DNA from 4 places in the Rahnella sp. RFA10(1/100) genome. Region 2 is predicted to be linked to each of the others. Evidence: predicted binding sites of a transcription regulator. Region 2 holds the regulator's gene; each other region holds the start of a gene.

Region 1 (3,177 bases), on a different contig from region 2:
CGGGATTGATGACGACAGACTGGATAATATCCTGAGCTGATTGCTTCAAATTCAAGGTTGTGGGCGTCGGCCCACACCGACCAGAGACCCGGTAACGCGCGGGCCTTTGGACTCCGCGCTTTTTAACTGCGCGCTGCCGCTGGAGGCTATGTTTCAGATAGGTGTGTGATAGCCGCAAAATCCCGCCGCTGCGCGGTGCCCTTCGTTCGGGTTACAACCCGCGCAAACAGATGCGCGGTTTTCCACCTTTCCCTCCGGCGGTATTTTGGAACCGGGTGATACCTGAAACATAGCCAGCGAGTGGAAGCGCTTGTTGAAAAAGCGAAGGGAGATCCAAGAGGGAAAAAGCACTTTTCCCTCTTGGGCGGTTTCGGCGCAGCGCGTTAAGTGAGCATCGCACGTAAGAAACCGAAAGTTTCTCGATCAGGCGTTCAGTGCAACTGAGAAACCAAAACTTACCCAATCCGGTTTCGAAGGGTTCCAAAGGGACATCTCCCTTTGAAAAACTATCACTTAATCGCCATGGCATCCCGCATCGTATAGAACAAATCCGTCTGGTCGGTCAGACCGACCACATTCGCTGCATGCGGCCCGAACGCGGCGATACGCAGTTGTGTCCCGGTGTGCCCCTGTGAATCCTCTTCTGAGTTGCCGTAACTGATAGTCATCGGCGCACCGTCTTTGGTGGTCAGTGTTTGCGTCAGGCCGGGCGCTTTGGCATCGGTTTCGATAATCTGGCTGGAATGGGCATGATCGGCGGTGACGATAACCAGCGTGTTGCCGTCCTGTCGGGCGAACGCCAGCGCTTTTTGCACCGCTTCATCCAGATCCACTGTTTCCCCGAACTGGCCGCATGGATTAGCGGCGTGATCTTGTTTATCAATCGATGCGCCTTCAACCTGCAGGAAGAAACCGTTCTGATTCGTTTTCAGCAAGTCGATGGCTTTTTCAGTCATAACGGCCAGCGTCGGGATGTCTGCGGTGCGCTGCGGATTGGCTTCACAGGTAACAGCCGGTTTATCAATGTTGCCGTGATAAGTGGCCTTCGGACCCTGCCAGCGTACCGGCATGTTGCCCTCGGAGAACAGGCCAAGAACCGGTTTCTTCTGGTCTGCCTGCGTGACAGCACTGAGCTGCTCCGCGTTTTCCACCCACACGTAACCCTGTGCCAGTGCCTGATCTTTCAGGGATTTACCCTGGAACTCACCGGCTTTAGCCAACTGGCTGAAAGATTTTCTGCCGCCGCCCAGCGTGACGTCTGCGCGGGTTTGCAATAACTGTTCGGTGATCGAACCACGCCCGCCGTTTTCCAGCCCGTTGCTGGCACATTTTTCCGCCGTTTCTTCCGGACCGTAGCACTTACGTGAGGTTACGTGGGCGATTTGCGCAGCAGGGGTTGCATCCTGCAATTCGGCAGTGGAGACGTTGCCGGTGGCCTTGCCTGCGGCTTTGGCGATCTCAAGAATAGTCTGGTGATCTTTACCGTTAACATCTACACCAATCGCGCCGTTATAGCTTTTAACACCTGTCGCCCAGGCGGTGGCGGATGCTGCAGAATCGGTCACGTAACTCGGTTTCTGCGTTTTCTTATCCAGAGAATAATGGGTGTACTGACCGGTCAGCGGCAGGGCATCGATACCTTTAAAATAGCCGCCGGCGCCTTCTGCATAGTTGCGGGCGGAGGTGATTTCAGAATCCCCCATACCGTCGCCAATCAGTAAAATCACGTTTTTCACCGTTTTGTCTGAAAGTGACGCTTTCAGCGCGGTGGTCTGGTCACCGCTCAGGCGACGCGCGCCACCCGGTTCTGTCAGCACACCTTTTGCTGCGCGGTCAGTCAGCGAGTCAGTTTCAGTGGCGAGGACAGTGGCAGAGGTGGAAAGCAGCAGGGCGGCAGTCACGGCGCGGGCCACAAGAGATACGGATTGTTGCATTGTCAAAACTCCTTTTCATAAATCATCGGAAATAAAAATACACATATAGATATTTTTTGTTACCGGAAGGTTAAGTCAGAGTTGTGACATTTTAATGACAGTGATGGAGAGGATGTTGCTTTACGCCTCCCCTTCGCAGGGGAGGGAGTTATCCGTAGTTTCCTTTTGCGTTTGCAAAAAAAAAGCCCCGATGAACGGAGCTTTTTCACTAAAACGGCAGGGACGCAATTAATTAACCTGAACCGGCATCCCTGAACGCATCTCAATAGCGCGCTGAACCACAGTCTGGTTGACCGCAGGATCCATCGATACGCTGCTTGCGTTACCGGTCAGAGTGATTGGCAGCGGCTGCTGGGAATCAAACTCTTCCTGGTTAGAGGACAGCGGGTTATGGATCTCAATATAACGTTTACCGTCCGGCTCAACGGTGGCTTTCACCGGCTCGTTGATAAACTGAACGCGGGTGCCTTGCGGAACGTTGTCGAACAGCCATTTGATGTCGGCATCACGCAAGCGTACACAACCGTGGCTCACGCGCAGACCGATACCGAAGTTGGCGTTGGTGCCGTGAACTGCATACAGACGGCCAACATACAGTGCGTACAACCCCATCGGGTTGTCCGGGCCAGCAGGGAAGACGGCGGGCAGGAATTCACCACGGGAAGCATATTCTTCATGCATTTTCGCCGTCGGGGTCCAGGTCGGGCCAGCTTTTTTACGCTGAACCGTAGTCACCCAGTTCATCGGGGTGTCTTTGCCCAGTTCACCGATACCGATTGGCAGCACGACCACAGTATTGGTGCCTTTCGGGTAGTAATACAGACGCATTTCAGCACTGTTGATCACGATGCCTTCATGCGGGGTATCAGGCAGGATCAATTGCTGAGGGATAGTCAGCACGGTGCCCGGGGTTGGCAGATAAGGATCAACGCCAGGGTTAGCTTCGAGCATATTGCTCAAACCCATCTGGTATTGCGCTGCAAAATGTTCCAGCGGCAGGCTGCTGCCCTGCGGAACGGTAACTGTGATGTTTTCACCGACCAGACGGCCATTATTGGCCGGAAGAGGGTAGACCACAGCAAAAGACGCCTGGCTATATGCAGCAACTGCCAAAACCAGGGTAAGGATTGCGCGAATGCTCATTTTCATATTTTCGTTGGTCGTTAATGCCACACTGGCAGTTGTCAGGATGTTAATTCCCCCCGATCCGATCGTAACCGGCCGGAGGAATAGTGTACTTGCA
Region 2 (3,177 bases):
TCAGCAACTGCTTCACCAGCCCGTCCATTCGCCGCGTCTGTTCCTGCATGGTATCCAGTGCTTTGGTGCGGAAAGGTTCTTCCAGTTTGGCGTCTTCCATCATTTCCAGATATCCCTGCAATACGGTCAGCGGGGTTCTCAGCTCATGACTGACGTTAGCAAAGAAGTTACGCCGTGCACCTTCAAGCTGACGCATCTGTGTGACATCGCGTGCCACCATCAGCAGTTGCCCTTCTGAATAAGGCATAACGCGAAACTCGACGTAATGCTCATTATTGAGTTGCAGATTCAGCGCCCGGCTGAAATCGCGGGTCTGGATCCACAGCCGGAATTCCGGATAACGCAGCAGGTTGAAGATATGTTGCCCGTTATCTTCCGGCCAGCGGAAACCGAGCAGATCCTGCGCCAGCCCGTTACACCAGAAAATATTGCCTTCTTCCGTGGTCAGCACCACGGCATCGGGCAGCGATTCAGCACCGCTGCGAAAACGTTTGATCAACTGACCTAATTCGCGACGCCGACGCCGGTTGCGCATCTGCATCTGGTTAAGCCCGTAGAACAGCGGCTCCCAGCTCCAGCGGCCGTTCGGCGGCGTAATACTGCGGTCAAGCCACAGCCAGTGAGAGAGTTTGAGCTGGTTGTAATAATTCCAGCCCAGTGCCGCAACCAGCGACACAAACAGGAGCCAGCCGAAATGACCGACGAAAATACCGAGAATTAACGCTGGCAGACAAAAGAGAAAAAATTCGCCGGCCAATCGTTTCCATGACAAACGTTCTAGCACACAGATTCTCCGCTGTGAGGACTCAATAACGCGTTGAAAAACGGTATCCGGTACCACGAACAGTCTGGATCATTCTGTCATGTCCGCTGGTTTCCAACGCCTTACGCAAACGACGAATATGCACGTCTACGGTGCGATCTTCCACATAAACGTTAGTGCCCCAGACGTTATTGAGCAACTGTTCCCGGCTATAAACACGTTCAGAATGCGTCATAAAGAAGTGTAATAACTTAAATTCTGTCGGCCCCATATCAAGCGCCTGTTCGTTGGCCATCACCCGGTGAGACGAGGGATCCAGGCTTAAACCCTGCATGTCGATCACTTCTTCCACCGCCATTGGCGAGATGCGACGCATCACCGCTTTAATGCGGGCAACCAGCTCTTTCGGGGAAAACGGTTTGGTGATGTAATCATCGGCACCGACTTCGAGGCCACGCACCCGATCTTCTTCTTCACCGCGTGCGGTCAACATCATCACCGGAATTTCGCGGGTCAGCGCCTCACGTTTAAGATGCTTAATAAACTGAATACCGGAACCGCCAGGTAACATCCAGTCGAGCAGGATAAGTTCAGGGTAAGGTTCAACAAGCTGCCCAATCGCCGAATCAAAATCCTCAGCTTCTACGGCCTGATAGCCATTTTGTTCCAGTACAAAACACACCATTTCACGGATTGGAGCTTCGTCTTCAACCACCAATATACGTCTAGCCATCGTAGGTCCTGCCAATAGGTTAGCGATCTTTTATTTGATTGCGGGCGCCATTATGCGTCAGTTTTGTGACAGATTTATGAACGAAAAGAATGGTTCATTACAGTCAAATATGACAGATAATTAGCGGCCATCTTGCTGAAATTGGACTGATTTATCGGGGACATCTCCCCCCGCCGACGTTTATACTTTGCCCCATTGTCGTCATCCAGGGTTCATACAGGAGTCTCATGCGCCTGATCCACACGTCAGACTGGCATCTTGGCCAGTACTTTTTCACCAAAAGCCGTGCAGCCGAACATCAGGCATTTCTGCGCTGGCTGACCGGTCAGGTGCAGCAACATCAGGTCGACGCCGTGATTGTCGCGGGTGATATTTTCGATACCGGATCACCGCCCAGTTATGCCCGCGAATTGTATAACCGCTTCGTGGTGGAATTACAACAAACCGGCTGTCAGCTGGTGGTACTGGCTGGCAACCACGATTCCGTCGCAACACTTAATGAATCACGCGAGCTACTTTCCTGCCTGAATACGCGGGTGATTGCCACTGTCGGCGAAAATCTGTCTGAACAGATTTTGGTGCTCAGTCAGCGTGACGGAAAACCGGGCGCGGTACTGTGTGCCATCCCGTTTTTACGCCCGCGTGATCTGCTGGCCAGTCAGGCCGGTCAGTCCGGCAGCGACAAACAACTGGCATTGCAGGAAGCCATCGCCGCACATTATGACGCGCTCTGGCAGGCCGCGCAGGCCAGGCGTGATGAACTTGGCATACCGCTGCCCGTTATTGCAACCGGCCATCTGACCACCGTTGGCGTCAGTACTTCTGATTCCGTGCGTGACATCTATATAGGCACACTTGACGCCTTCCCCGCGCAGGCGTTCCCGCCGGTTGATTATGTGGCGCTTGGCCATATTCACCGCGCACAGTGCGTCGCAAAAACTCACCACATCCGTTACAGCGGTTCGCCAATTGCCCTGAGCTTTGACGAACTGAGCAAAGCCAAAAGTGTGTATCTGCTCGATTTCGACGGGGCAACGCTCAGTGCCATCGACACGCTGGAAATTCCTGTTTTCCAGCCCATGCAGATACTCAAAGGCTCGCTGGCGGAAATTGAAAAGCAACTGGCGCAGTTCGAAGGCGGCGATGCACAAAAACCCGTCTGGCTTGATATCGAAGTCGCCACGCAGGATTATCTCAGCGATATTCAGCGGCGTATTCAGGCGCTGACTGCGGATTTGCCGGTGGAAGTTGTCCTGTTGCGCCGCAGCAAAGAACAGCGCATCAGCAGCATTGAGCAGCAGGAAAAAGAGACCCTCAGTGAACTGAGCGTCAGCGACGTCTTTGAACGGCGGCTGGCGCTGGAGCCGGACCCTGATGCCCCCCGTCAGGCGCGGATGCGCACTCTTTTTGCTCAGGTTGTTGAGCAGGTCACGCACGGTCAGAATGCAGAGGACAGCGCACAATGAAAATTCTCAGCCTGCGTTTAAAAAACCTGAACTCGCTGGAAGGCGAATGGAAAATTGATTTCACTGCCGAGCCGTTCGCCAGCAACGGATTATTCGCGATCACCGGCCCGACCGGTGCAGGGAAAACCACCCTGCTTGATGCCATTTGTCTGGCGCTTTATCATCAGACGCCACGTCTGAACATCACACCAAGCCAGAACGAACTGATGACCCGC
Region 3 (3,177 bases), on a different contig from region 2:
TCAACATCACCGGCACGATACCTTCAATACTTTTAGTCATTACTGCTCCTTAAGACGGAATCGATTACGTGGCCGCCAGACTCAATGCATCAAAGCAGCGACCGTTACAGGAAATTAAAGAGTGAACGCAGCATTTACCGCTGCGCCAGACGTGCCAAAACCTGGGGGTTATCAGGCATGTTTGATGCGCCTTCGCGTTCGACTGCCAGCGAGGCAAATGCCGAGGCATAGGTCGCCGCCTGCACCAGACTTTGCCCATTGGCGATACCTGAGGCCAGCGCGCCGTTGAAGGCGTCTCCTGCACCGGTGGTATCAACGCTCAGCGCCGGGAAAGCCGGAATGTGCTGGAACTGATTGCCGTCAAGCAGCAGCGCGCCGCGCGATCCCATCGTAATAATGACCCGCCTGGCACCCTGACTGACGATACGCTGTGCAGCCTCTTTGGCACTGGCTACATCTTTCACGTCAATGCCGGACAGCTGCGATGCCTCAGTTTCATTAGGGGTAATAACGTCAACATATTCAAGACACTCAAGCGCGTGGTTCGAGAAAGGAGCCGGGTTGAGTATCACTTTCACTCCCAGCGCTTTAGCCAGCTTCATCGCACTCAAGGTAGCGGCAAAGTTGTTTTCGAGCTGCACCAGCAGCACGTCCGAATCTTCAAGTTCGGGCGCGATTGCCGCCACTTCGTCTTCGCTGATGGTTTTATTGGCGCCGGAATAAATGGCAATCATGTTCTCGCCGTTTTCCTGCGAGACATAAATAATGGCGTTGCCGGTTGGTTCGGTTTCTGACTGATAAAGGGTAAAGGAGTGAATCTCCGAGGAGGTCAGGTGATCATAAGCAAACTGGCTGAACTGGTCCTTACCCACCTTGGAAACGAAATGCACCTTGGCACCTGCACGACTGACAGCCGTGGCCTGGTTGGCCCCTTTGCCGCCGGGGCCGAGTGTGCTGCCCAGCGCCAGCAGAGATTCCCCGCCTTTTGGAAAACGTTCAACTTTTGCCACAATATCGACGTTAAATGAACCCAGAATACACACCTTACCTTTCATGTTCTTTCCTTTACCCTGTTGCACAATCTGCTTTCTTTTCTGACTCTGCAGCCGTTGTAGCAACACTTCAAAGTTACCGCCGGTGTCAGTAATCAGCTTTGACTGCAAACTTCGCCGGATTACCATTGCCCCGCCGTGACAGCGCTGAACCAATTTTTCAGCCGCCAGGGCATTCAGATCATTGCGAATGGTTTCTCGGGTCACCGCAAACAGGGATGCCAAAACATCCACTTTTACCCGCTCATTTTTATCCAGATATTCCAGGATTTGCTGCCGACGCTCTTCAAGAAACATAGCCACCCACCTTCTCTGTATTCAGAATAAATGTATAAAACAGGTTAAATAGTGATGATGCTCATAGCTTAAATAGCAAAACGGAAGTAAACAAAAATGGGAACTTATGTTTTTTGTGACGTAATAAGCGGGGAATTCTGTCGGACAAAGCAAACAAATGCTCATTTTGAGAAAGGAAGGTGTAAGCCGGATGGTTTCATGAGAGAAGCCCGTTTAAGGAGATTTAAGCGGGCTTTTATTTTTTGTCATTAATCTTCCGCCATGCTGGAAAATGTCCGTCACGGGAGATATTAGTGATGGAGGTTTATCGCCATGAGATGTTGAAGATCACAAAGTGAGATATATTTCATTTCAACAGATGACATAAAAAGAGCCCGAGGTAAGCGAACAATTTTAACTATCGCAATGGCCAGGATATCCCGTCAAAAGAGCAGAGACTGATCCTGTCGATTTTCGTTTAAACAGATTCAAATCTTACCTGTTATGACTCCTGCATCTTAACGACCACTTTCCCCTTCGCGTGTCCCTGCCCCAGATAGGCAAGAGCTTCCTTTGTTTGTGCAAAAGGGAATACCTTGTCGATCACGGGCCTGATTTGTTCAGCCTCTATGAGTTTACCGATTTGAGTAAGCTGATCGCCATCAGGACGGACAAAGAGAAATGAATAGGTCAGCCCTCGTTTTTTCGCAAGACGCATCATCTTGCGGCTCATCAGCCCGAAGACAAAACGCAGAAAGAAATTTAATCCCCGGGTCCGCGCGAACGCAGCATCTAACGGGCCGGTGAGAGAAACAATCTTTCCACCCGGCCTGAGAATTTGGGTAGATTTTTCAATTGAATCGCCTCTGACAGTGCCGAGAACCATATCGTAGCCACTCAGCACATTTTCGAATTTTTGTTTTTTATAATCAACCACTTCGTCTGCGCCAATCTGACGCACCCATTCGACATTGCCCGTACTGGTTGTTGTCCCCACCTTGGCGCCAAGATGCTTCGCCAGCTGGATGGCAAAACTGCCAATTCCCCCTGAACCTGCCGGAATAAAAACCTTCTGGCCCGGATGCAGCCCGGCTCGCTCTGTCAGTGCCTGCCAGGATGTGAGGCTCACCATCGGGAGCGAAGCTGCCTGCACAAAATCCAGACTGGCGGGTTTCATGGCCGCCGCGCTTTCAGGCACCAAAGCAAATTCGGCAAGGGAACCCGTTCCCTTGTCAAAAATGCTGGCGAAGACTTCGTCGCCTGGCGAGAAACGCGTCACACGACTCCCCACGGCAATGACCACTCCGGACAAGTCGCTGCCCAATGTGGCGGGGAGCTTAAAATGCAAAACCGGCTTAAATATTCCGGTTGGGATAATGTTATCAATCGGGTTCAGACCCACCGCATAAACTTTAACCAGGATTTCATCAGCATCAGGGGCAGGATAATCTACGTTATCAAATCCCCGCTCTGGGGATTTACCATAGCGTTTAAACGTAAACGCTTTCATCGTCTTAGTTTTCATTTGTTGTTTGCCCTGTCGCGTTTGCCAATGAAATTTCCTTAGCGGCCCTGTTGCCGCGCAAAAAATCCCCGGTAATAACCCATCGTAAAAACGTCTTTTTTATGCTTTCGCATCAAGCTGAAGACTTTTGCGCACCACCTTATCCAGGAATGAAGCAGGGGCGAATCTGAGAATAAAATTCAACTGACCGGCCAGCTTGCCTGCCGTGTAACGCATCTTCGGGCGTAACGTCTGAGCCGCTTTAACCACCACGTCAGCCACGACCTCCGGACTTTCCGCCTCAGCCATCGCCTTGCTCACCACTTTCGCCAGCTTAGCCCGGAT
Region 4 (3,177 bases), on a different contig from region 2:
ACGATATTGTTCACGCGCTCCAGGCGTTGCCTGCGCGTATCGAACAAATGTTGTCGCTGGATAAAACCATCGAAACGCTGGCCGAAGGTTTTTCTGATAAACATCACGCTCTGTTCCTTGGCCGTGGTGATCAGTATCCGATTGCGATGGAAGGTGCGCTGAAGCTGAAAGAGATTTCTTATATTCACGCGGAAGCCTATGCGGCGGGTGAGCTGAAGCATGGTCCGCTGGCGCTGATTGACGCAGATATGCCGGTGATCGTGGTGGCACCAAATAACGAATTGCTGGAAAAACTGAAATCGAATATCGAAGAAGTGCGCGCCCGTGGCGGTTTGCTGTATGTCTTTGCCGATCAGGATGCCGGTTTTACCGACAGTGAAGGCATGAAGATTATCCAGCTGCCACATGTTGAGGAAATTGTCGCACCTATTTTCTATACCGTTCCGCTACAGTTGCTGTCCTACTACGTTGCCCTGATTAAAGGTACCGACGTTGACCAGCCACGTAACCTGGCGAAATCTGTGACTGTCGAATAAGACTGTCCGGTTTCAGCTATGCGATATATAAGCGCCTCCCGGGGCGCTTTTCTATTTTCAGAATGTTTTTGCCTGATTCCCCACTTTCCCGGCAGCCGATCACGATTCTCCCCTCTCAGGCTTCGTAACCCGCCCCGGATAAGGTATAGTTCGCGTTTTTCTGAAGGTACCCCGCTGAATGCTGACCAATTCCTCCATTCGTCTTAACAAATACATTAGCGAGAGCGGTATCTGCTCACGCCGCGATGCCGATCGTTACATCGAACAGGGAAATGTTTTCATCAACGGCAGGCGTGCCGCAGTGGGGGCTCAGGTGTTTGCCACAGACGTGGTGAAAGTTAACGGTCAGCTTATCGAGCCACGTGATGAAGAAGATCTGGTGCTTATCGCGCTGAACAAGCCGGTAGGTATTATCACCACGATGGAAGAGGGGGAGCGGGACAATATCCGTGATTTCGTCAATCACAGCAAGCGTGTCTTCCCGATTGGCCGTCTGGATAAAGATTCTCAGGGGCTGATTTTACTGACTAACCATGGCGATCTGGTCAATAAAATCCTGCGTGCCGGTAATGATCACGAAAAAGAGTACATCGTGACCGTTAATAAACCGATCACTGACGAATTTATTGCAGGTATGGGTGCTGGCGTGCCGATGCTTGGCACGGTGACCAAGAAATGCAAAGTAAAGAAAGAAGCACCCATGGTGTTTCGTATTACGCTGGTACAGGGGCTTAACCGACAGATCCGCCGTATGTGTAAGCACTTCGGTTATGAAGTCACTAAGCTTGAGCGCGTGCGTATTATGAACATCAACCTGAAAGGTGTTCCACCGGGAGAATGGCGGGATTTAACCGATGATGAATTGATCGAGTTATTCAGGCTGATTGAAAACTCCTCGTCTGAAGATAAACCGGCGAAAAAAACGCAGGCAAACCATACTCAGGCTAAAAAAGCGGTTGTCACAAAACCGGCTGCCACAAAAACAAAAAATACCGAAAAACCTGAAACTAATTCTGCATCCCGCAAGCGTTTTGCCCAGCCTGGTCGTAAGAAAAAAGGGCGTTAATTTACCTGTTTTTCATTATCTGCCGGTGTAATAACCGGCTTTTCCCGCTTAAAACACCTTCATATTGCCCGGGTGGTTCGAATTGTGAACGGTGTCATAAAACTGTCATATAACGTACATTTTACTGTCACTAAACTGTCCTATTTTCCTCCTGTGCCAAACACTTTAATTAACGTCGACATCAGTCGGGAAGTTTAAAACCACCAGGAGTGGAACATGAAATTGATGCGTAACACCGTCGCCGGTCTTGTAGCAGCGACTTTCTCCCTCACAGCAATGTCTGCTTTCGCTGCCACTAACCTGACTGGCGCTGGCGGCACCTTCCCCGCACCTGTCTACGCTAAGTGGGCTGACGCATATCAGAAAGCAACCGGTACTCAGGTGAACTACCAGGGCATCGGTTCTTCCGGCGGTGTAAAACAAATCATCGCCAAGACCGTTGATTTCGGCGCATCTGATGCACCGATGAAAGAAGAAGATCTGAATAAAAATGGCCTGTTCCAGTTCCCTACCGTGATCGGTGGCGTGGTGCTGGCTGTTAACATCCCTGGCATCAAATCTGGTCAGCTGACACTCGATGGCGCAACGCTGGGTGACATTTACCTCGGTAAAATCAAAAAGTGGAACGACGCAGCGATCACTAAGCTGAACCCGGGTGTGAAATTGCCAGACACCAACATCGCAGTGGTGCGTCGTGCTGACGGTTCCGGTACTTCGTTCGTATTCACCAGCTATCTGGCGAAAGTCAACAGCGAGTGGAAAGACAAAATCGGTGCAGGTTCAACGGTGAACTGGCCAACGGGTCTCGGTGGCAAAGGCAATGACGGTGTGGCCGCATTCGTACAGCGTCTGCCAGGTTCAATCGGTTACGTTGAATATGCTTATGCTAAGCAAAATAACCTGGCTTATACCAAGCTGGTCGATGCAGACGGCAAAGCTATCAGCCCGACGGAAGCCTCCTTCAGTGCAGCTGCTAAAGGCGCTGACTGGAGCAAAACCTTCGCTCAGGACCTGACCAATCAGAAAGGTGATAATGCGTGGCCAATCAGCTCCACCACTTTCATCCTGGTTTACAAAGATCAGCAAGATGCAGCGAAGGGCGCAGAAGTGCTGAAGTTCTTCGACTGGGCCTACAAAAATGGCACCAAACTGACAACTGATTTGGACTATGCCGCACTGCCAGCCTCTGTTGTAGAGCAGATCCGTGCAGCCTGGAAGACCAACATCAAAGACAGCAGCGGTAAAGCACTGTACTAGGAATACCCGTCATACCTGAAGCTGCACCGGCGTTAGCTGCGCTCGTTCACCCGAATCACTTACTTGAGTAAGCTCATCGGGATTCACTTGCTTGCTGCCTTGGTGCAACTCCAATTATTTTGGGTATAGTAACTCTGCTTCATTCCCTCTCCGGCCGGGGAGGGAATTAAATCTGAATTAAAAGAGAGTGGTATGGCTGAATACAAGCCGGCTATCAAGGCACCTGGCAAAAACGGTGACATCATCTTCGGCGCGCTGGTTAAACTGGCAGCGCTGATAGTGCTATTTATGCTGGGCGGCATTATCGTCTCGCTGTTT

What was found. Region 2 encodes PhoB, which activates phosphate uptake and scavenging genes when phosphate is short. Its sites were predicted from a motif close to CTGTCATAAAACTGNCNNAT; they were not measured.
Region 1: a site for PhoB is predicted at 2,016-2,035, ahead of phoA (alkaline phosphatase). Genes of this name have one in related genera too.
Region 3: a site for PhoB is predicted at 1,592-1,611, ahead of rbsK (ribokinase). Genes of this name have one in related genera too.
Region 4: a site for PhoB is predicted at 1,694-1,713, ahead of pstS (phosphate ABC transporter substrate-binding protein PstS). Genes of this name have one in related genera too.

The regions. Positions count from the first base shown of each region.
Region 1 is NZ_SEWR01000001.1:130,700-133,876, forward strand. Features, by position in the region: gene ETV65_RS00555 (cation diffusion facilitator family transporter) at 1-40, shown strand, start outside; gene phoA (alkaline phosphatase) at 510-1,934, opposite strand; gene ETV65_RS00565 (L,D-transpeptidase family protein) at 2,163-3,083, opposite strand.
Region 2 is NZ_SEWR01000003.1:97,428-100,604, forward strand. Features, by position in the region: gene phoR (phosphate regulon sensor histidine kinase PhoR) at 1-784, opposite strand, end outside; gene phoB (phosphate response regulator transcription factor PhoB) at 807-1,496, opposite strand; gene sbcD (exonuclease subunit SbcD) at 1,724-2,962, shown strand; gene sbcC (exonuclease subunit SbcC) at 2,959-3,177, shown strand, end outside.
Region 3 is NZ_SEWR01000002.1:586,607-589,783, reverse strand. Features, by position in the region: gene ETV65_RS09320 (dihydrodipicolinate synthase family protein) at 1-40, opposite strand, end outside; gene rbsK (ribokinase) at 135-1,349, opposite strand; gene ETV65_RS09310 (NADP-dependent oxidoreductase) at 1,831-2,853, opposite strand; gene ETV65_RS09305 (oxidoreductase) at 2,953-3,177, opposite strand, start outside.
Region 4 is NZ_SEWR01000005.1:328,667-331,843, reverse strand. Features, by position in the region: gene glmS (glutamine--fructose-6-phosphate transaminase (isomerizing)) at 1-536, shown strand, start outside; gene rluF (23S rRNA pseudouridine(2604) synthase RluF) at 715-1,602, shown strand; gene pstS (phosphate ABC transporter substrate-binding protein PstS) at 1,819-2,859, shown strand; gene pstC (phosphate ABC transporter permease PstC) at 3,052-3,177, shown strand, end outside.